3 regions of the Paenibacillus sp. PvP094 genome follow, and region 1 is predicted to be linked to each of the others. Evidence: a T-box and tRNA genes for the amino acid it is inferred to sense, from the RefSeq annotation. Region 1 holds a T-box; the other regions hold tRNA genes.

Region 1 (6,904 bases):
ACGTCATAGGCAAATTCCGCTACATACATTCACTGGATCGTTTGTCTCTGGCTAAGGAGCTGGACAAAAAGGCAGCTGCTCTGGGGACACAAGTGGAAACATTTTTGCAGGTGAATATTTCGGGTGAAGAGAGCAAATATGGGCTGCAACCCGAACAGGCGAGTTCATTTCTGCGTGAGATCAGCAGCTTCAGCAACCTGAAGGTCGTCGGTCTGATGACCATGGCTCCCCACGAAGAGGATCCGGAGCTTACGCGTCCCGTATTTCGTGGACTGCGTGAGCTGAGAGATCATTTGAATGGACAAGCCCTGACATCGGAACCATTGACTCAGCTATCGATGGGAATGTCCAATGATTTTGAAGTGGCGATTGAAGAAGGGGCAACATGGGTACGGCTGGGATCAATTCTCGTAGGAAAAGAGGAGGGTTCACGATGGGCGTAATGAATAAATTCATGAATTTCCTTGGTCTTCAAGAAGAGGAAGAGATTGTGGAACGCGAACGTTTGGCTGCACAAGAGGAGGCTGAATCTGAACAACAGGAAGCTGAAACCTCCAGTCTAGATAAACGTAGAAACCAAAGGGGGAATAATGTTGTGAGCATTCATTCCCAGAAAAATGTTAAAGTTGTCCTTTATGAACCGCGTTCCTATGACGAAGCTCAAGAAATTGCAGACCATCTTCGTTCACATCGTACAGTGGTTGTGAACCTGCAGCGGGTGCGCCAAGATCAGGCACTGCGCGTCATTGATTTTTTGAGTGGTACAGTTTACGCACTGGGCGGGGGCATTTCTAAAATTGGCGGCAACATTTTTCTCTGTACGCCGGATACCGTTGAAATTCAAGGAGCAATTACGGAAATACTGGCTGACAGCGAGCAAGATTACAACAGAATGAGGTGAGCCGCTTTTGTATCAACTTCAAGTCGTCGTGTTTTATCTGTTTGAGATTTATTTCTACATGATTATTGGATATGTATTGATGTCGTGGCTTCCGAACGCGCGGGAGAGCGTCATTGGTGAGTGGCTTGCCAAATTGGTGGAACCTTATCTGAGTCCTTTCAGACGTTTCATTCCGCCTTTGTTCGGCATGCTGGACATCTCACCAATCGTTGCGTTAATTACTCTTCAACTGGCGAGATCAGGTTTGCTCTCGATCATCAGCTACTTCTGATAGGGTAGGGTGAACATAGATGAGTGGTGAAATTTACGAACATTTTAGCCATGATGAGCGTGACTTCGTGGATAAAGCCTCGGATTGGGTGGAACGCGCTGGCAAGCTTCATGATATGAAGCTAACGGACTTTCTTGACCCAAGACAGGCCTTTATATTGCAAACGCTTGTCAATCGTCGCAATGACGTCCAGATTCGTCTGGACGGAGGCTACGAGGCAGCTGAACGCAAACGTGCGCTGATTGCACCAGATTATCGGTATCTCGATGATGAAGAAATGGGTATGCAGGTGCTTAGCATCACGTCAGATGATCAGAAAATTACAGAGCTGGAGCACGGGGACTACATGGGAGCCTTGCTCGGGCTTGGACTGAAACGCGGCAAGATCGGAGATATCCAAGTGCTGGATGACGGATGCCACACCGTGGTGGCAGCGGAGACCGGCGCTTTTTTATCGCTTCAACTGAACCAGGTTCATCGGGTTCATGTGTTTACAGAGCTGCTTCCTCTGCATGAGATGAAGTGGTCGGAGAGCAAACTGGAGACGATGGATATCACTGTTGCATCCTTGCGTCTGGACGGAATTTGTGCGGATGTGTACCGACTGAGTCGCAGTAAAGTGCTAGTTCCCATCAAAGCGGGCCGATGCCGGGTAAATTGGAAAGTCGAGGAAGATCCGTCCAAAGCTCTGAAAGCCGGGGACGTGGTCTCCATTCAAGGTTTTGGCCGTTTCAAGGTGCTGGAACAGGATGGGATGACCAAAAAGGGACGTTGTCGTGTAAAAATCGGCAAATTTGCTTAGCGGCATTGCAGGAAAACCCGTTTTCTTGTCGAAATGTTTAAGATAAAGGTGTAAAAAACATTCGCTGTTTCCGATATACATTGAAGTGCAAAGTCGATATAACTGTATTGGAATCAGAACGTCGATTCTGCAAGTGCAAGTCGTTCAAGCTGCTATATGACATCTTGCATACGACCCTTTGGGTAATACCCATGTGCTGCAAACCTTCTCGGAACGGGAAGGAACTTTAACAGGAGGTGGACAGCATGCCATTAACGCCGCTGGACATACATAACAAGGAATTTTCCCGACGCTTGCGCGGGTATGACGAGGATGAAGTCAATGAATTCCTGGATCAAGTCATCAAAGATTACGAAGGCGTCATTCGCGAGAACAAAGAGCTGAGCAATCAGTTGCTGTCCGTTCAGGAGAAACTGGATCATTTTGCCACAATTGAAGAGACGCTCAGCAAAACGATTATCATAGCGCAGGAAGCAGCCGACGATGTGAAGAACAATGCGAAGAAGGAAGCACAGCTCATTGTGAAGGAAGCAGAGAAAAATGCTGACCGGATCGTGAACGAGTCCTTGGCGAAATCCCGCAAGATTGCTTTGGAAGTGGAAGAACTGAAAAAGCAGGCTTCGATCTACCGGGCCCGTTTCCGTACGCTTGTTGAAGCACAGCTCGAACTGTTGTCCCAGGATGGATGGGAAGCACTGGAGAGTCGCGAACAGGAAGTCCGTGATCGTGAACGGGAAATGAAGGAAATTTATTAGTCTGCCTGCCCGGTTGACTTTTGACTCTAAAGAGGCTATAACTATATTCATAATGAATAATGATTCCATGACGGGTTCAAGTACGTTATGATCTCATCCCTCAGAGAGTTGGCGTTTGGTGCAAGCCAATGGATGGGTTATAGCCGAATATCTCCCCGGAGAAGTGACGCTGAAGCGGTGATGAATGGCCGTGCGTAAGCGAAACCGTAAGCCGAACGTTATATCGGCACCCTGCTGTAGTGAAGCGGGGCACAAGTGCTGTTAATGACAAAGCATACCCATGTGATTGGATATGGTTTGTGATGAACAGAATTAGGGTGGTAACGCGAGCACAACCTCGTCCCTTTCCAGGGATGGGGTTTTTTTTGTGTCCAAAAATGTGAATTGTGGACGGTCCACAATCCAATTATTGAAAGGAAGATCATGATGCAAAGAGTGGATGTCAAAGAAAAAGCACGCGCTAGAGAACTACGCATGCTAAACAAGTGGAGAACGGAAAATACGTTTAAGAAATCAATCGAGAACCGTGAAGGTAAACCGAATTTCGTGTTTTATGAAGGACCGCCGACGGCAAACGGCAAGCCGCATATCGGTCACGTGCTTGGACGCGTTATTAAGGACTTTGTAGGACGTTACAATACGATGAAAGGTTACCGTGTGGTTCGTAAAGCTGGCTGGGATACACATGGATTGCCTGTTGAGCTTGGTGTACAGAAGAAGCTCGGCATTTCCCATAAGTGGGAGATCGAAGATTACGGCGTGGAAAAATTCATCAATGAATGTAAAGCGAGCGTATTTGAATATGAACAGCAATGGCGTGATCTGACAGAAGGTATTGCTTACTGGACGGATATGGATAACCCGTACATCACGCTGGACAACAATTACATTGAGAGTGTATGGAATATCCTTGCTACGATTCATGAAAAAGGACTTCTCTACCGCGGACATCGTGTGAGTCCGTACTGTCCATCTTGTCAGACTACCCTGAGTTCCCATGAAGTGGCCCAAGGGTACAAGGATGTCAAAGACCTAAGTGCCACAGCCAAATTTAAGCTGGATGACAGCGGCGAATTTGTGCTTGCCTGGACGACTACGCCTTGGACACTGCCTTCACACGTTGCACTCGCGGTTAATCCGGACATGGATTACTCCCGTGTACGCCAGGGCGAAGAAGTGTACATCATGGCAACCAATCTCGTGGAAAAAGTCATGAAGGACTCGAAAGGCGAGTATGAAGTCATCGGTACACTGAAAGGCTCTGATTTAGTTGGTAAAACGTATGATCCTCCATTCAACTACGTGCAGGCTGAAAAAACAAATGTCATTCTGGGTGCGAGCTTTGTAACGGATGCAAGTGGTACAGGGATTGTACACATGGCACCAGCACATGGTGAGGACGATTACCGGGTATGCCGCGAGAATGGCATCAGTTTTGTCAACATGGTGGACCTTGAAGGTAAATTTGTGGCACAGGTTACGGATTTCGCGGGACGCTTCGTAAAGGATTGCGATATTGATATCGTGAGAAGTCTGTCCGAGAAAGGCCGACTGTTCAGCAAAGAGAAATATGAGCACAGCTACCCATTCTGCTGGCGTTGTGATACACCGCTTCTCTACTATGCAATGGACAGCTGGTTTATCCAAACCACAGCGATCAAGGATCAACTGATTGCAAACAACAGTGAAGTGGAATGGTACCCAGGCCACGTTCGTGAAGGACGTTTCGGAAAATTCCTGGAGGATCTGGTGGATTGGAACATCAGCCGTGATCGCTACTGGGGAACACCGCTGAACATCTGGGTATGTGAAGAGACTGGCGAACAGTTCGCTCCGCACAGCATCGCTGAGCTGCGTGCACGTGCCGTTGGAGATGTACCAGAGAACCTGGAACTGCACAAACCATACGTAGACGAAGTCAAAGTACTCAGCTCCTGTGGTAAATATGAAATGAAACGTACTCCGGAAGTGATTGATGTCTGGTTTGACAGTGGATCCATGCCATTTGCTCAGCAGCACTATCCGTTTGAAAATAAAGAAACGTTTGAACAGCAATATCCGGCAGATATGATCTGCGAAGGAATTGACCAAACACGTGGCTGGTTCTACAGCTTGCTGGCTGTATCTACTCTGTTGACAGGCAAAGCACCTTACAAGGCGGTTATGGCAACAGGCCACGTATTGGATGAGAACGGACAGAAGATGTCCAAATCCAAAGGCAATGTTATTGATCCATGGGAAGTCATTGAAGAATATGGTACAGATGCGTTCCGTTGGGCTCTGTTGTCTGACAGTGCACCGTGGAACAGCAAACGTTTCTCCAAAGGTATTGTGGGTGAAGCGAAATCCAAAATGGTGGATACATTGGTTAACACGCATGCATTCCTGACGTTGTATGCGACCATTGATGGTTTTGATCCACAGGAACATCCGTTTAAGCCTTCAGCGCACAAGCTGGATCGCTGGATCCTGTCAAGACTGAACAGTCTGATCATCGTTGTGGAAAAGGCACTGTCCGTCAATGACTATCTAAATTCATCCAAAGCGATTGAAGCCTTCGTCGATGAGCTGAGCAACTGGTACATCCGTCGTTCCCGTGACCGTTTCTGGGGAAGTGGATTGACCGAAGATAAACTGGATGCTTATCGCACACTTACAGAGGTGCTTGTAACTACAGCCAAGCTGGTTGCGCCATTTACACCGATGCTTGCGGAAGATATCTATCTGAACTTGACTACAGGTGAAAGTGTCCATATGGAAGATTACCCTGCAGCAAATGAAGCGTTGATCGATCTGGATCTGGAACAGGATATGGAGACAGCTCGCCGAGTGGTCGAACTCGCTCGTAACGTGCGTAACGAAACAGGTATCAAGAATCGCCAGCCGTTATCCGAGTTAATCGTTTCGCTTGATAAAGGATTTGATCTGGCGAGCTATGAAGAAATCATCAAGGATGAGATCAATGTCAAAGGTATCCGTACGGAGCATAACGATGCCGAATTCGTTGATTTCACATTGAAACTCAATCTGAAAGTAGCGGGTAAAAAATACGGCAAGAACGTAGGCTTCCTGCAGAACTTCTTCAAAGGCATGTCAGCAGAGGAGACACGCAAAGTGGTGACAGAGGGTGTGCTGAATGTGGTTTCTCCGGAAGGAGAAGAGCTGCAAGTGACAAGTGAGGAACTGCTGGTAGAGAAACAAGCCAAGTCCGGTTTTGCTTCGGCATCCGGGTACGGGTTGACGGTAGCACTCAACACCGAAATCACAACTGCATTGGAACAGGAAGGCTGGGTACGTGAAGTTGTACGTTCCGTACAAGACACACGTAAAAAATTGGATCTGCCGATTGAGAAGAGAGTACGCCTGACACTGGATGTTGATCCTGAGCTCCAGGCTGCAATCGAGGCATTTGATGAGGTCCTGCGTGAGAATGTACTCGTTACTGAAGTCACATTTGGTACCCATGAAGCTATGGAACGCATTGAAGCTGGCGGTAAGGCAATGGGCGTTTATATCGAGGTGTAACCTCATTCTCTTTGATACAAATGAATCGATGAACTCAAGTTACAAATGGATCCCAAATGAAGTAGAGTATCTCTATTCCATTTAGGAAAGGATATAGAGTATAGCAAACGAGCCTTAGACTCAGGGAACAATCCCTGTATCTTGGCTCGTTTGGTTTTTATGCAAATGGGCAATGATTTCTATTGTGCAGTTACTCTATGATACCAAAGGAACTGAGCGAACACATGAATGAAGACAAGCAGGCATCGTCCGCTTCACCATCCAATCCACCACGCAGCGATAATGACAAAATTGAGGAACTCCATACCCTGACGAACCGACTCGCTAACGAGCTTGAGCGTTCACGTATTGCACAATATACGGAATTGTTAAATCGGCCGTGGAAACTGATTGGGCTCAACCTGTTATCAGGCGCAGCACGAGGTGTAGGGATCGCCATTGGTTTTACTTTTTTTGCGGCCACCATCATTTATGTGTTACAGGTGCTGGGAGCCCTCAATCTGCCAATCGTAGGAGATTATATTGCAGATATCGTCCGTATCGTACAGCGTCAGCTTGAATTGAACACATATTAGAGATGCAGCATGTCTAGTACATGTCATATGGATCAGAATCGTTGTCCATTTCGAGCAAGCCTTCACCCTCACGAT
Region 2 (6,904 bases), 2.2 Mb from region 1:
TTGTCCGGAATTATTGGGCGTAAAGCGCGCGCAGGCGGTCATTTAAGTCTGGTGTTTAATCCCGGGGCTCAACCCCGGATCGCACTGGAAACTGGATGACTTGAGTGCAGAAGAGGAGAGTGGAATTCCACGTGTAGCGGTGAAATGCGTAGAGATGTGGAGGAACACCAGTGGCGAAGGCGACTCTCTGGGCTGTAACTGACGCTGAGGCGCGAAAGCGTGGGGAGCAAACAGGATTAGATACCCTGGTAGTCCACGCCGTAAACGATGAATGCTAGGTGTTAGGGGTTTCGATACCCTTGGTGCCGAAGTTAACACATTAAGCATTCCGCCTGGGGAGTACGGTCGCAAGACTGAAACTCAAAGGAATTGACGGGGACCCGCACAAGCAGTGGAGTATGTGGTTTAATTCGAAGCAACGCGAAGAACCTTACCAGGTCTTGACATCCCTCTGACCGTCCTAGAGATAGGGCTTTCCTTCGGGACAGAGGAGACAGGTGGTGCATGGTTGTCGTCAGCTCGTGTCGTGAGATGTTGGGTTAAGTCCCGCAACGAGCGCAACCCTTGATCTTAGTTGCCAGCACTTCGGGTGGGCACTCTAAGGTGACTGCCGGTGACAAACCGGAGGAAGGTGGGGATGACGTCAAATCATCATGCCCCTTATGACCTGGGCTACACACGTACTACAATGGCCGGTACAACGGGCTGTGAAGCCGCGAGGTGGAACGAATCCTAAAAAGCCGGTCTCAGTTCGGATTGCAGGCTGCAACTCGCCTGCATGAAGTCGGAATTGCTAGTAATCGCGGATCAGCATGCCGCGGTGAATACGTTCCCGGGTCTTGTACACACCGCCCGTCACACCACGAGAGTTTATAACACCCGAAGTCGGTGGGGTAACCGCAAGGAGCCAGCCGCCGAAGGTGGGATAGATGATTGGGGTGAAGTCGTAACAAGGTAGCCGTATCGGAAGGTGCGGCTGGATCACCTCCTTTCTATGGAGAATCGTTTCCCGTAGCGGAAACATTCAAATACAAATCTAGCCAGGTCGGCTAGTTACTCACTCGTTGCTCAGTTTTGAGAGCTCAAACTCTCAAAACAGCTTGCTTTTGCATGGAGCTTGTTCTTTGAAAACTAGATATCGAAACGAAAATTGCGAATTAGAACATTCCTTTTAGCTGAACTTGTGTAAACAAGTTTCAAATAATAGTGATACTGTATGAGCGAGTGATCGAATGGAACGACTTTTGGATTTGCGCAAGCAAACCAAGGGAAGAGACAGCTCGAACACGAGCGAATTGGTTAAGCTACTAAGAGCACACGGAGGATGCCTAGGCGCTAGGAGCCGATGAAGGACGTGGCGAACAACGATACTGCCTCGGGGAGCTGTAAGCAAGCTTTGATCCGGGGATGTCCGAATGGGGAAACCCAGCTGGGGTAATATCCAGTTACTCATAACTGAATACATAGGTTATGCAGAGGCATACCAGGGGAACTGAAACATCTAAGTACCTTGAGGAAGAGAAAACAATAGTGATTCCGTCAGTAGCGGCGAGCGAACGCGGAACAGCCCAAACCAGAGAGCTTGCTCTCTGGGGTTGTGGGACGTCTCACATGGAGTTACAAAGGAACCGGTTAAACGAAGAGGTCTGGAAAGGCCCGCCAAAGAAGGTAAAAGCCCTGTAATTGAAAGTCTGTTCCCTCCGAGACGGATCCCGAGTAGTGCGGGGCACGTGAAACCCCGTATGAATCCGGCAGGACCATCTGCCAAGGCTAAATACTTCCTAGCGACCGATAGTGAAGCAGTACCGTGAGGGAAAGGTGAAAAGCACCCCGGAAGGGGAGTGAAATAGAACCTGAAACCGTGTGCTTACAAGAAGTCAGAGCCCATTTTAGGGGTGATGGCGTGCCTTTTGTAGAATGAACCGGCGAGTTACGTTCCCGTGCAAGGTTAAGGTGAAGAGCCGGAGCCGCAGCGAAAGCGAGTCTGAATAGGGCGACATAGTACGTGGACGTAGACCCGAAACCGGGTGATCTACCCCTGTCCAGGGTGAAGGTGCGGTAACACGCACTGGAGGCCCGAACCCACGCACGTTGAAAAGTGCGGGGATGAGGTGGGGGTAGCGGAGAAATTCCAATCGAACTCGGAGATAGCTGGTTCTCCCCGAAATAGCTTTAGGGCTAGCCTCGGAAAACAGAGTCGTGGAGGTAGAGCACTGATTGGGTGCGGGGCCCGCAAGGGTTACCAAGCTCAGTCAAACTCCGAATGCCATAGACTTACTTCCGGGAGTCAGACAGTGAGTGCTAAGATCCATTGTCAAAAGGGAAACAGCCCAGACCATCAGCTAAGGTCCCCAAGTGTGTGTTAAGTGGGAAAGGATGTGGAGTTGCACAGACAACCAGGATGTTGGCTTAGAAGCAGCCACCATTGAAAGAGTGCGTAATAGCTCACTGGTCGAGTGACTCTGCGCCGAAAATGTAACGGGGCTAAACACACCACCGAAGCTATGGCTTGATGCTTGCATCAGGGGTAGGGGAGCGTTGTATAAGGGTTGAAGGTGTACCGTAAGGAGCGCTGGACATTATACAAGTGAGAATGCCGGTATGAGTAACGAAAAGATCAGTGAGAATCTGATCCGCCGAAAGCCTAAGGGTTCCTGAGGAAGGCTCGTCCGCTCAGGGTAAGTCGGGACCTAAGGCGAGGCCGAAAGGCGTAGTCGAAGGACAACAGGTCGAAATTCCTGTACCACCGTAAATCGTTACGAGCGATGGGGGGACGCAGTAGGGTAGTGACGCAGACTGATGGATGTCTGTCCAAGCAGTGAGGCTGATGTGTAGGCAAATCCGCACATCGTAAGGCTGAGCTGTGATGGGGAGTGAAAATTACAGTAGCGAAGGTCATGATCTCACACTGCCAAGAAAAGCCTCTAGCCAGATGAAGGTGCCCGTACCGCAAACCGACACAGGTAGGCGAGAAGAGAATTCTAAGGCGCGCGGAAGAACTCTCGTTAAGGAACTCGGCAAAATGACCCCGTAACTTCGGGAGAAGGGGTGCCCCGGTAGTGTGAATAGCACGAGGGGGCCGCAGTGAAAAGGCCCAAGCGACTGTTTAGCAAAAACACAGGTCTGTGCGAAGCCGTAAGGCGAAGTATACGGGCTGACGCCTGCCCGGTGCTGGAAGGTTAAGGGGAGCGGTTAGGAGCAATCCGAAGCTGTGAACCGAAGCCCCAGTAAACGGCGGCCGTAACTATAACGGTCCTAAGGTAGCGAAATTCCTTGTCAGGTAAATTCTGACCCGCACGAATGGCGTAACGACTTGGGCGCTGTCTCAACGAGAGATCCGGTGAAATTTTAATACCTGTGAAGATGCAGGTTACCCGCGACAAGACGGAAAGACCCCATGGAGCTTTACTGCAGCTTGATATTGAATTTGGGTACGATCTGTACAGGATAGGTGGGAGCCTTTGAAGCATGAGCGCCAGCTTGTGTGGAGGCACCGTTGGGATACCACCCTGATCGTATCTAGGTTCTAACCTGGTGCCCTTAGCGGGTACGGGGACAGTGTCAGGTGGGCAGTTTGACTGGGGCGGTCGCCTCCTAAAGAGTAACGGAGGCGCCCAAAGGTTCCCTCAGAATGGTTGGAAATCATTCGAAGAGTGCAAAGGCATAAGGGAGCTTGACTGCGAGACCTACAAGTCGAGCAGGGACGAAAGTCGGGCTTAGTGATCCGGTGGTACCGCATGGAAGGGCCATCGCTCAACGGATAAAAGCTACCCTGGGGATAACAGGCTTATCTCCCCCAAGAGTCCACATCGACGGGGAGGTTTGGCACCTCGATGTCGGCTCATCGCATCCTGGGGCTGAAGTAGGTCCCAAGGGTTGGGCTGTTCGCCCATTAAAGCGGTACGCGAGCTGGGTTCAGAACGTCGTGAGACAGTTCGGTCCCTATCTGTCGTGGGCGTAGGAAATTTGAGAGGAGCTGTCCTTAGTACGAGAGGACCGGGATGGACGTACCGCTGGTGTACCAGTTGTTCCGCCAGGAGCACCGCTGGGTAGCTATGTACGGACGGGATAAGCGCTGAAAGCATCTAAGCGTGAAGCCCCCCTCAAGATGAGATTTCCCAGTATGTAAGACCCCTTGAAGACGACGAGGTAGATAGGCTGGGGGTGGAAGTGCAGTAATGCATGGAGCTGACCAGTACTAATCGGTCGAGGGCTTATCCAAATTGCAGGTTTTGATCGCAAATTTCGTTTCGGATCTAGTTTTCAGAGAATGATCTCTGAGTATAGCAGCATCGTTTGGTGGCGATGGCGGAGGGGTTCCACACGTACCCATCCCGAACACGACCGTTAAGCCCTCTAGCGCCGATGGTACTTGGACCGAAGGGTCCTGGGAGAGTAGGACGCTGCCAAGCGATTCCCTTTGGGGTATTTTTTTTGCCCCCCTCGTAGAGAAAAAGGGATTTATATACGGGCCCTTAGCTCAGTTGGTTAGAGCGCACCTCTGATAAGGGTGAGGTCGGTGGTTCGAGTCCACCAGGGCCCACCATACAAGTTTTATGAAATTCTCGGGGTCCCCGGAAAGTAATCGGAATAAACCTCGAAGCTACACTTCACTTTGTGGGGTGAAAAAACATGGGGCCATAGCTCAGCTGGGAGAGCGCCTGCCTTGCAAGCAGGAGGTCAGCGGTTCGATCCCGCTTGGCTCCACCATTCCCTGATAGCTCAGTTGGTAGAGCACTCGACTGTTAATCGAGTTGTCACAGGTTCGAGTCCTGTTCGGGGAGCCAGATGGAGAGGTGTCCGAGTTGGCCGAAGGAGCACGATTGGAAATCGTGTAGGCGCCACAAGCGTCTCGAGGGTTCGAATCCCTCTCTCTCCGCCAGAAAATTTTTTAGTGAGGCCCGTTGGTCAAGGGGTTAAGACACCTCCCTTTCACGGAGGTAACAGGGGTTCGAATCCCCTACGGGTCATATATGGAGGCTTAGCTCAGCTGGGAGAGCATCTGCCTTACAAGCAGAGGGTCGGGGGTTCGAGCCCCTCAGCCTCCACCATATAACTTTTATAACGACGCGGGGTGGAGCAGCCCGGTAGCTCGTCGGGCTCATAACCCGAAGGCCGCAGGTTCAAATCCTGCCCCCGCAATTATACTTTCCTAACAGAAAGTGATCTGGAACCGTGGTGTAGTTGGCCTAACATGCCTGCCTGTCACGCAGGAGATCGCGGGTTCGAATCCCGTCGGTTCCGCCATTTTAATACATTCCACACTTTACACCGTGCCGGTGTAGCTCAACTGGTAGAGCAACTGACTTGTAATCAGTAGGTTGGGGGTTCAAGTCCTCTCGCCGGCACCATTTATTACTTTCACATCTTAATCTATAGTAGAATGTATATTATAGACAAGGATGGGAATACTGAGATACTCTCAGGTTGAATTATGGCGATCGTGGCGAAGTGGTTAACGCACCGGTTTGTGGATCCGGCATTCGGGGGTTCAATTCCCCTCGATCGCCCCATGATTTTATTGGGGATTAGCCAAGCGGTAAGGCAACGGACTTTGACTCCGTCATGCATAGGTTCAAATCCTATATCCCCAGCCATTATATTAAGAGTCATTAGCTCAGTTGGTAGAGCACCTGACTTTTAATCAGGGTGTCGAAGGTTCGAGCCCTTCATGACTCACCATTATATTTTGCGGTCGTGGCGGAATTGGCAGACGCGCACGGTTCAGGTCCGTGTGGGCTAACCCCCCGTGGAGGTTCGAGTCCTCTCGACCGCACCATATATTTTGCGGACGTGGCTCAGCGGTAGAGCATCGCCTTGCCAAGGCGAGGGTCGCGGGTTCGATTCCCGTCGTCCGCTCCAATCATATATGCGCCCTTAGCTCAGCTGGATAGAGCGTTTGACTACGAATCAAAAGGCCGGGAGTTCGAATCTCTCAGGGCGCGCCATTATTTCCATTAATATCGGGATGTAGCTCAGCTTGGTAGAGCACCTGGTTTGGGACCAGGGGGTCGCATGTTCAAATCGTGTCATCCCGATTTTTATGATTATGCGGGTGTAGTTCAATGGTAGAACTTTAGCCTTCCAAGCTAATAGCGTGGGTTCGATTCCCATCACCCGCTTACAGTAAGCCTCTTGCCTTGTGCGAGAGGTTTTTTTATTTATTTATAATCTCATGTGCACTTCATCTTATATGAACAGCTCAGACTTTAATAACTTGCTCTCGCCGAATGATTTTGTTTAAATTAGGTAGAAACAGGATTATATTGGTTGAAAATGGTTCGGATCTAAAGGGGAGGAATCGTGTGAAAAGAGCTCTTGTTATTGGAGGACATGGAACGTTAGGAAAGGCGATTGTTGCCAAGTTGAATGAGCTGTCTGTAGAAGTGGTTACAGCAGGTAGAAGCTCAGGTGATTATCAGGTCGATATGACTTCAACGGATAGCATTAAGGCTCTTTTTGAAACTGTGCAAAACATTGATTACGTCCTTGTCGCGGCTGGGCAGACACATTATGCCAAACTGGAAGAGCTGACCCCTGAGAACAACATGATCAGTGTACAGAGCAAATTGCTGGGACAGGTCAACATCGTGTTGATTGGACAACACTATGTTAATGACAATGGGAGTTTCACACTGGTTAGTGGCATTATCAAGGATCATCCTATTGCACAAGGTGCTTCAAGTGCTATGGTCAACGGGGCAATCGATGCGTTTGCCAAAGCGGCAGCCTACGAAATGCCAAGAGGTATTCGTTTGAATTCGGTCAGCCCTAATTTGTTTGAAGAGTCTGCTGAGAAATATAGAGACTTTTTCATTGGTTTTAACCCGGTACCTGTGGAACGAGTGGCTAATACGTTTATTCAAAGTGCGCTGGGCATCGAAACGGCACAAACCTTTAAAGT
Region 3 (6,904 bases), 2.2 Mb from region 1:
TAAAAAGCCGGTCTCAGTTCGGATTGCAGGCTGCAACTCGCCTGCATGAAGTCGGAATTGCTAGTAATCGCGGATCAGCATGCCGCGGTGAATACGTTCCCGGGTCTTGTACACACCGCCCGTCACACCACGAGAGTTTATAACACCCGAAGTCGGTGGGGTAACCGCAAGGAGCCAGCCGCCGAAGGTGGGATAGATGATTGGGGTGAAGTCGTAACAAGGTAGCCGTATCGGAAGGTGCGGCTGGATCACCTCCTTTCTATGGAGAATCGTTTCCCGTAGCGGAAACATTCAAAAAGTCTTCAGGAAGCATGCTTCCGAAGCGAGCTTTACTTCGTAAAGCTTTTAACTCACTCGTTGCTCAGTTTTGAGAGCTCAAACTCTCAAAACAGCTTGCTTTTGCATGGAGCTTGTTCTTTGAAAACTAGATATCGAAACGAAAATTGCGAATTAGAACATTCCTTTTAGCTGAACTTGTGTTAAAACAAGTTTCAATAAAACGGTAGATTGCTTTTGCTCATTGAGCATTTGGTTAAGCTACTAAGAGCACACGGAGGATGCCTAGGCGCTAGGAGCCGATGAAGGACGTGGCGAACAACGATACTGCCTCGGGGAGCTGTAAGCAAGCTTTGATCCGGGGATGTCCGAATGGGGAAACCCAGCTGGGGTAATATCCAGTTACTCATAACTGAATACATAGGTTATGTAGAGGCATACCAGGGGAACTGAAACATCTAAGTACCTTGAGGAAGAGAAAACAATAGTGATTCCGTCAGTAGCGGCGAGCGAACGCGGAACAGCCCAAACCAGAGAGCTTGCTCTCTGGGGTTGTGGGACGTCTCACATGGAGTTACAAAGGAACCGGTTAAACGAAGAGGTCTGGAAAGGCCCGCCAAAGAAGGTAAAAGCCCTGTAATTGAAAGTCTGTTCCCTCCGAGACGGATCCCGAGTAGTGCGGGGCACGTGAAACCCCGTATGAATCCGGCAGGACCATCTGCCAAGGCTAAATACTTCCTAGCGACCGATAGTGAAGCAGTACCGTGAGGGAAAGGTGAAAAGCACCCCGGAAGGGGAGTGAAATAGAACCTGAAACCGTGTGCTTACAAGAAGTCAGAGCCCATTTTAGGGGTGATGGCGTGCCTTTTGTAGAATGAACCGGCGAGTTACGTTCCCGTGCAAGGTTAAGGTGAAGAGCCGGAGCCGCAGCGAAAGCGAGTCTGAATAGGGCGACATAGTACGTGGACGTAGACCCGAAACCGGGTGATCTACCCCTGTCCAGGGTGAAGGTGCGGTAACACGCACTGGAGGCCCGAACCCACGCACGTTGAAAAGTGCGGGGATGAGGTGGGGGTAGCGGAGAAATTCCAATCGAACTCGGAGATAGCTGGTTCTCCCCGAAATAGCTTTAGGGCTAGCCTCGGAAAACAGAGTCGTGGAGGTAGAGCACTGATTGGGTGCGGGGCCCGCAAGGGTTACCAAGCTCAGTCAAACTCCGAATGCCATAGACTTACTTCCGGGAGTCAGACAGTGAGTGCTAAGATCCATTGTCAAAAGGGAAACAGCCCAGACCATCAGCTAAGGTCCCCAAGTGTGTGTTAAGTGGGAAAGGATGTGGAGTTGCACAGACAACCAGGATGTTGGCTTAGAAGCAGCCACCATTGAAAGAGTGCGTAATAGCTCACTGGTCGAGTGACTCTGCGCCGAAAATGTAACGGGGCTAAACACACCACCGAAGCTATGGCTTGATGCTTGCATCAGGGGTAGGGGAGCGTTGTATAAGGGTTGAAGGTGTACCGTAAGGAGCGCTGGACATTATACAAGTGAGAATGCCGGTATGAGTAACGAAAAGATCAGTGAGAATCTGATCCGCCGAAAGCCTAAGGGTTCCTGAGGAAGGCTCGTCCGCTCAGGGTAAGTCGGGACCTAAGGCGAGGCCGAAAGGCGTAGTCGAAGGACAACAGGTCGAAATTCCTGTACCACCGTAAATCGTTACGAGCGATGGGGGGACGCAGTAGGGTAGTGACGCAGACTGATGGATGTCTGTCCAAGCAGTGAGGCTGATGTGTAGGCAAATCCGCACATCGTAAGGCTGAGCTGTGATGGGGAGTGAAAATTACAGTAGCGAAGGTCATGATCTCACACTGCCAAGAAAAGCCTCTAGCCAGATGAAGGTGCCCGTACCGCAAACCGACACAGGTAGGCGAGAAGAGAATTCTAAGGCGCGCGGAAGAACTCTCGTTAAGGAACTCGGCAAAATGACCCCGTAACTTCGGGAGAAGGGGTGCCCCGGTAGTGTGAATAGCACGAGGGGGCCGCAGTGAAAAGGCCCAAGCGACTGTTTAGCAAAAACACAGGTCTGTGCGAAGCCGTAAGGCGAAGTATACGGGCTGACGCCTGCCCGGTGCTGGAAGGTTAAGGGGAGCGGTTAGGAGCAATCCGAAGCTGTGAACCGAAGCCCCAGTAAACGGCGGCCGTAACTATAACGGTCCTAAGGTAGCGAAATTCCTTGTCAGGTAAATTCTGACCCGCACGAATGGCGTAACGACTTGGGCGCTGTCTCAACGAGAGATCCGGTGAAATTTTAATACCTGTGAAGATGCAGGTTACCCGCGACAAGACGGAAAGACCCCATGGAGCTTTACTGCAGCTTGATATTGAATTTGGGTACGATCTGTACAGGATAGGTGGGAGCCTTTGAAGCATGAGCGCCAGCTTGTGTGGAGGCACCGTTGGGATACCACCCTGATCGTATCTAGGTTCTAACCTGGTGCCCTTAGCGGGTACGGGGACAGTGTCAGGTGGGCAGTTTGACTGGGGCGGTCGCCTCCTAAAGAGTAACGGAGGCGCCCAAAGGTTCCCTCAGAATGGTTGGAAATCATTCGAAGAGTGCAAAGGCATAAGGGAGCTTGACTGCGAGACCTACAAGTCGAGCAGGGACGAAAGTCGGGCTTAGTGATCCGGTGGTACCGCATGGAAGGGCCATCGCTCAACGGATAAAAGCTACCCTGGGGATAACAGGCTTATCTCCCCCAAGAGTCCACATCGACGGGGAGGTTTGGCACCTCGATGTCGGCTCATCGCATCCTGGGGCTGAAGTAGGTCCCAAGGGTTGGGCTGTTCGCCCATTAAAGCGGTACGCGAGCTGGGTTCAGAACGTCGTGAGACAGTTCGGTCCCTATCTGTCGTGGGCGTAGGAAATTTGAGAGGAGCTGTCCTTAGTACGAGAGGACCGGGATGGACGTACCGCTGGTGTACCAGTTGTTCCGCCAGGAGCACCGCTGGGTAGCTATGTACGGACGGGATAAGCGCTGAAAGCATCTAAGCGTGAAGCCCCCCTCAAGATGAGATTTCCCAGTATGTAAGACCCCTTGAAGACGACGAGGTAGATAGGCTGGGGGTGGAAGTGCAGTAATGCATGGAGCTGACCAGTACTAATCGGTCGAGGGCTTATCCAAATTGCAGGTTTTGATCGCAAATTTCGTTTCGGATCTAGTTTTCAGAGAATGATCTCTGAGTATAGCAGCATCGTTTGGTGGCGATGGCGGAGGGGTTCCACACGTACCCATCCCGAACACGACCGTTAAGCCCTCTAGCGCCGATGGTACTTGGACCGAAGGGTCCTGGGAGAGTAGGACGCTGCCAAGCGAGACCCCACTGGGGTATTTTTTTTCGAGTTTTTGTTAAGGGCCCTTAGCTCAGTTGGTTAGAGCGCACCTCTGATAAGGGTGAGGTCGGTGGTTCGAGTCCACCAGGGCCCACCATATAAGTTTTAAGACAATTACGGGGTCCCCGGAAAGTAATCGGAATAAACCTCGAAGCTATACTTCACTTTGTGGGGTAAACAAACATGGGGCCATAGCTCAGCTGGGAGAGCGCCTGCCTTGCAAGCAGGAGGTCAGCGGTTCGATCCCGCTTGGCTCCACCATTCCCTGATAGCTCAGTTGGTAGAGCACTCGACTGTTAATCGAGTTGTCACAGGTTCGAGTCCTGTTCGGGGAGCCAGTAAGGCCCGTTGGTCAAGGGGTTAAGACACCTCCCTTTCACGGAGGTAACAGGGGTTCGAATCCCCTACGGGTCATAGCTTTACTTTTTAAAGCATCAAGGGGATGAGAATCCCAAAGGTTCGTCGGAGGATAATCATCGTTAGCAGCTGCTACGCAGTCTCGATCGAAGTGAGAGTATCCCCTACGGGTCATAGATATGGAGGCTTAGCTCAGCTGGGAGAGCATCTGCCTTACAAGCAGAGGGTCGGGGGTTCGAGCCCCTCAGCCTCCACCATATACGCCGGTGTAGCTCAACTGGTAGAGCAACTGACTTGTAATCAGTAGGTTGGGGGTTCAAGTCCTCTCGCCGGCACCATTAATGCCTGGAACCGTGGTGTAGTTGGCCTAACATGCCTGCCTGTCACGCAGGAGATCGCGGGTTCGAATCCCGTCGGTTCCGCCATTAATTTATAAAATTTAATAAGGCTCGGTAGCTCAGTCGGTAGAGCAGAGGACTGAAAATCCTCGTGTCGGCGGTTCGATTCCGTCCCGAGCCACCTTTTAATCCTGGAGGATTAGCGAAGTGGCCAAACGCATCAGACTGTAAATCTGCTCCCGTACGGGTTCGGTGGTTCGAATCCATCATCCTCCACCAGTTTTATGAGTCATTAGCTCAGTTGGTAGAGCACCTGACTTTTAATCAGGGTGTCGAAGGTTCGAGCCCTTCATGACTCACTTTTATATATGCGCGTGTGGCGGAATTGGCAGACGCACTAGACTTAGGATCTAGCGTCTTTGACGTGGGGGTTCAAGTCCCTCCACGCGCATCCCTTATACGCGGACGTGGCTCAGCGGTAGAGCATCGCCTTGCCAAGGCGAGGGTCGCGGGTTCGATTCCCGTCGTCCGCTCCAATTAAATATGCGCCCTTAGCTCAGCTGGATAGAGCGTTTGACTACGAATCAAAAGGCCGGGAGTTCGAATCTCTCAGGGCGCGCCATTTATAACTTCATATGCCGGCGTGGCGGAATGGCAGACGCGCTCGACTCAAAATCGAGTGGGAAACCGTGGAGGTTCGAGTCCTCTCGCCGGTATAACATAACGGGATGTAGCTCAGCTTGGTAGAGCACCTGGTTTGGGACCAGGGGGTCGCATGTTCAAATCGTGTCATCCCGATATTATTTTACGCGGGTGTAGTTCAATGGTAGAACTTTAGCCTTCCAAGCTAATAGCGTGGGTTCGATTCCCATCACCCGCTTACCGATATAGAGAAAAAAGAGATGATCATGATCATCTCTTTTTTTTGTGCTTTTAGGGTTTTCACCAGACTACATACTCTCTGCAATTACATCCTTTTGAACTTGAACAAATACAACTCACCCTGTGATATGTTGATTGGCAGCTTATAGATCAGAGTAGCCCTCATTTTTTATAAAACGCTTACAAAAATATCTTGCCTGTTTAGCCATGATGTAATACTATACCAATTAAGCGCTTAACCTTTACGGGTAAGGCGCTTAAACTTAACGCAGATTAAGCGCTTTACCCGTAAAGGGAAAGGAGACGAAATCCATGACAACGATCCGGCTGACCATGGCCCAGGCACTGCTCCGCTATCTGGATCAGCAGTATATTTCCGTAGATGGTGTTGAGACCAAATTCGTGAAGGGTGTTATCGGTATTTTCGGACACGGTAATGTTACAGGAATAGGAGAGGCACTGGAACGCAGCCCAGGAAGTCTGACGTACATGCAAGGCAAGAATGAACAGGGTATGGTACACACTGCAGCGGCATATGCCAAGCAGAAGAATCGCAGACAAATATACGCGTGTACCACATCGATCGGCCCAGGTGCGTTGAATATGATTACCGCAGCTGCAACAGCGACCGTGAACCGGATTCCTGTACTTCTGCTTCCTGGAGATAACTTTGCCACACGTGAGCCGGACCCAGTACTGCAACAGCTTGAGGTGAGCAGTGATTATACCGTCTCGGCTACAGACCCATTTAAAGCGGTCAGCAAGTATTGGGATCGCATTGTACGTCCTGAACAGTTAATGATTGCTGTAACACAGGCAATGCGTGTTCTCACGGATCCAGCGGAGACGGGAGCGGTAACGCTGGCACTGCCGCAGGATGTGCAGGCAGAGGCGTACGACTACCCGGAAGCGTTCTTCGCCCGCAAGGTGCATTACCTGGACCGCCGCCCCCCGGTTCAGGCAGCCATTGAACGGGCTGCGGAACAGCTGGCCCGTGGCAGGAAGCCGCTGCTGGTTGCTGGCGGCGGTGTGTTGTATTCCGAGGCGTCTGTTCAGCTTGCTGCCTTCGCCGAGGCATTTGGCATTCCGGTTGCCGAGACCCAGGCTGGCAAAAGTGCACTGTCCTGGGACCATCCACTCAACGTGGGGGCCATCGGGGTTACAGGCTCTCTGGCGGCAAACCGACTTGCGAGAGCAGCAGATGTTGTGATCGGCGTCGGCACCCGGTTCTCGGATTTCACGACGGCGTCCCGATCCGCTTTTCAGCATCCTGAAGTGACATTTATCAACCTAAACCTGAACGGTATGGATGCAGCCAAGCTGGGCGGGGAAGCCATCCTGGCAGATGCACGGGAAGGTCTGCAAGCCCTGAAAACGGCAATGCAGGAACGGGGATACCGTAGCGGCTACGGCCCATCCGAGGTTGCTGATCTGCGGGGTGAATGGAACCGAGAAGTAGATCGGTTGTATGAACTAAAGCACGAAGCCGGCTTGGCACAGACCACCGCCGTTGGAATTATTAATCGGACCATTGATCCATCTTCCATCATCGTGTGTGCGGCAGGAAGCCTGCCCGGAGATTTGCATCGCCTGTGGCGAGCAGCAGCACCGAAGACGTATCACATGGAATACGGCTTCTCCTGTATGGGCTATGAGGTGAGTG

Evidence for each region. The T-box of region 1 lies ahead of ileS (isoleucine--tRNA ligase). A T-box ahead of a tRNA ligase gene usually reads a tRNA of that ligase, here a tRNA-Ile.
Region 2: it encodes a tRNA-Ile, which carries the amino acid that the T-box ahead of ileS (isoleucine--tRNA ligase) is inferred to sense. The anticodon was not compared.
Region 3: it encodes a tRNA-Ile, which carries the amino acid that the T-box ahead of ileS (isoleucine--tRNA ligase) is inferred to sense. The anticodon was not compared.

The regions. Positions count from the first base shown of each region.
Region 1 is NZ_JBEPOM010000001.1:3,969,865-3,976,768, forward strand. Features, by position in the region: gene ABIC22_RS18225 (YggS family pyridoxal phosphate-dependent enzyme) at 1-443, shown strand, start outside; gene ABIC22_RS18230 (cell division protein SepF) at 434-901, shown strand; gene ABIC22_RS18235 (YggT family protein) at 909-1,172, shown strand; gene ABIC22_RS18240 (YlmH family RNA-binding protein) at 1,192-1,974, shown strand; gene ABIC22_RS18245 (DivIVA domain-containing protein) at 2,220-2,729, shown strand; T-box leader at 2,788-3,077, shown strand; gene ileS (isoleucine--tRNA ligase) at 3,156-6,254, shown strand; gene ABIC22_RS18255 (DUF5665 domain-containing protein) at 6,479-6,829, shown strand; gene ABIC22_RS18260 (TraR/DksA C4-type zinc finger protein) at 6,843-6,904, opposite strand, start outside.
Region 2 is NZ_JBEPOM010000001.1:1,731,430-1,738,333, reverse strand. Features, by position in the region: rRNA gene ABIC22_RS08100 (16S ribosomal RNA) at 1-992, shown strand, start outside; rRNA gene ABIC22_RS08095 (23S ribosomal RNA) at 1,298-4,222, shown strand; rRNA gene rrf (5S ribosomal RNA) at 4,296-4,412, shown strand; tRNA gene ABIC22_RS08085 (tRNA-Ile) at 4,470-4,546, shown strand; tRNA gene ABIC22_RS08080 (tRNA-Ala) at 4,635-4,710, shown strand; tRNA gene ABIC22_RS08075 (tRNA-Asn) at 4,712-4,787, shown strand; tRNA gene ABIC22_RS08070 (tRNA-Ser) at 4,791-4,882, shown strand; tRNA gene ABIC22_RS08065 (tRNA-Glu) at 4,899-4,970, shown strand; tRNA gene ABIC22_RS08060 (tRNA-Val) at 4,976-5,051, shown strand; tRNA gene ABIC22_RS08055 (tRNA-Met) at 5,069-5,142, shown strand; tRNA gene ABIC22_RS08050 (tRNA-Asp) at 5,170-5,247, shown strand; tRNA gene ABIC22_RS08045 (tRNA-Thr) at 5,276-5,351, shown strand; tRNA gene ABIC22_RS08040 (tRNA-His) at 5,438-5,513, shown strand; tRNA gene ABIC22_RS08035 (tRNA-Gln) at 5,523-5,597, shown strand; tRNA gene ABIC22_RS08030 (tRNA-Lys) at 5,607-5,682, shown strand; tRNA gene ABIC22_RS08025 (tRNA-Leu) at 5,692-5,779, shown strand; tRNA gene ABIC22_RS08020 (tRNA-Gly) at 5,788-5,862, shown strand; tRNA gene ABIC22_RS08015 (tRNA-Arg) at 5,872-5,948, shown strand; tRNA gene ABIC22_RS08010 (tRNA-Pro) at 5,965-6,038, shown strand; tRNA gene ABIC22_RS08005 (tRNA-Gly) at 6,052-6,122, shown strand; gene ABIC22_RS08000 (short chain dehydrogenase) at 6,306-6,904, shown strand, end outside.
Region 3 is NZ_JBEPOM010000001.1:1,767,330-1,774,233, reverse strand. Features, by position in the region: rRNA gene ABIC22_RS08355 (16S ribosomal RNA) at 1-259, shown strand, start outside; rRNA gene ABIC22_RS08350 (23S ribosomal RNA) at 531-3,455, shown strand; rRNA gene rrf (5S ribosomal RNA) at 3,529-3,645, shown strand; tRNA gene ABIC22_RS08340 (tRNA-Ile) at 3,685-3,761, shown strand; tRNA gene ABIC22_RS08335 (tRNA-Ala) at 3,850-3,925, shown strand; tRNA gene ABIC22_RS08330 (tRNA-Asn) at 3,927-4,002, shown strand; tRNA gene ABIC22_RS08325 (tRNA-Glu) at 4,007-4,078, shown strand; tRNA gene ABIC22_RS08320 (tRNA-Val) at 4,203-4,278, shown strand; tRNA gene ABIC22_RS08315 (tRNA-Thr) at 4,284-4,359, shown strand; tRNA gene ABIC22_RS08310 (tRNA-Asp) at 4,369-4,446, shown strand; tRNA gene ABIC22_RS08305 (tRNA-Phe) at 4,468-4,540, shown strand; tRNA gene ABIC22_RS08300 (tRNA-Tyr) at 4,553-4,638, shown strand; tRNA gene ABIC22_RS08295 (tRNA-Lys) at 4,646-4,718, shown strand; tRNA gene ABIC22_RS08290 (tRNA-Leu) at 4,730-4,810, shown strand; tRNA gene ABIC22_RS08285 (tRNA-Gly) at 4,821-4,895, shown strand; tRNA gene ABIC22_RS08280 (tRNA-Arg) at 4,905-4,981, shown strand; tRNA gene ABIC22_RS08275 (tRNA-Leu) at 4,997-5,075, shown strand; tRNA gene ABIC22_RS08270 (tRNA-Pro) at 5,084-5,157, shown strand; tRNA gene ABIC22_RS08265 (tRNA-Gly) at 5,169-5,239, shown strand; gene iolD (3D-(3,5/4)-trihydroxycyclohexane-1,2-dione acylhydrolase (decyclizing)) at 5,554-6,904, shown strand, end outside.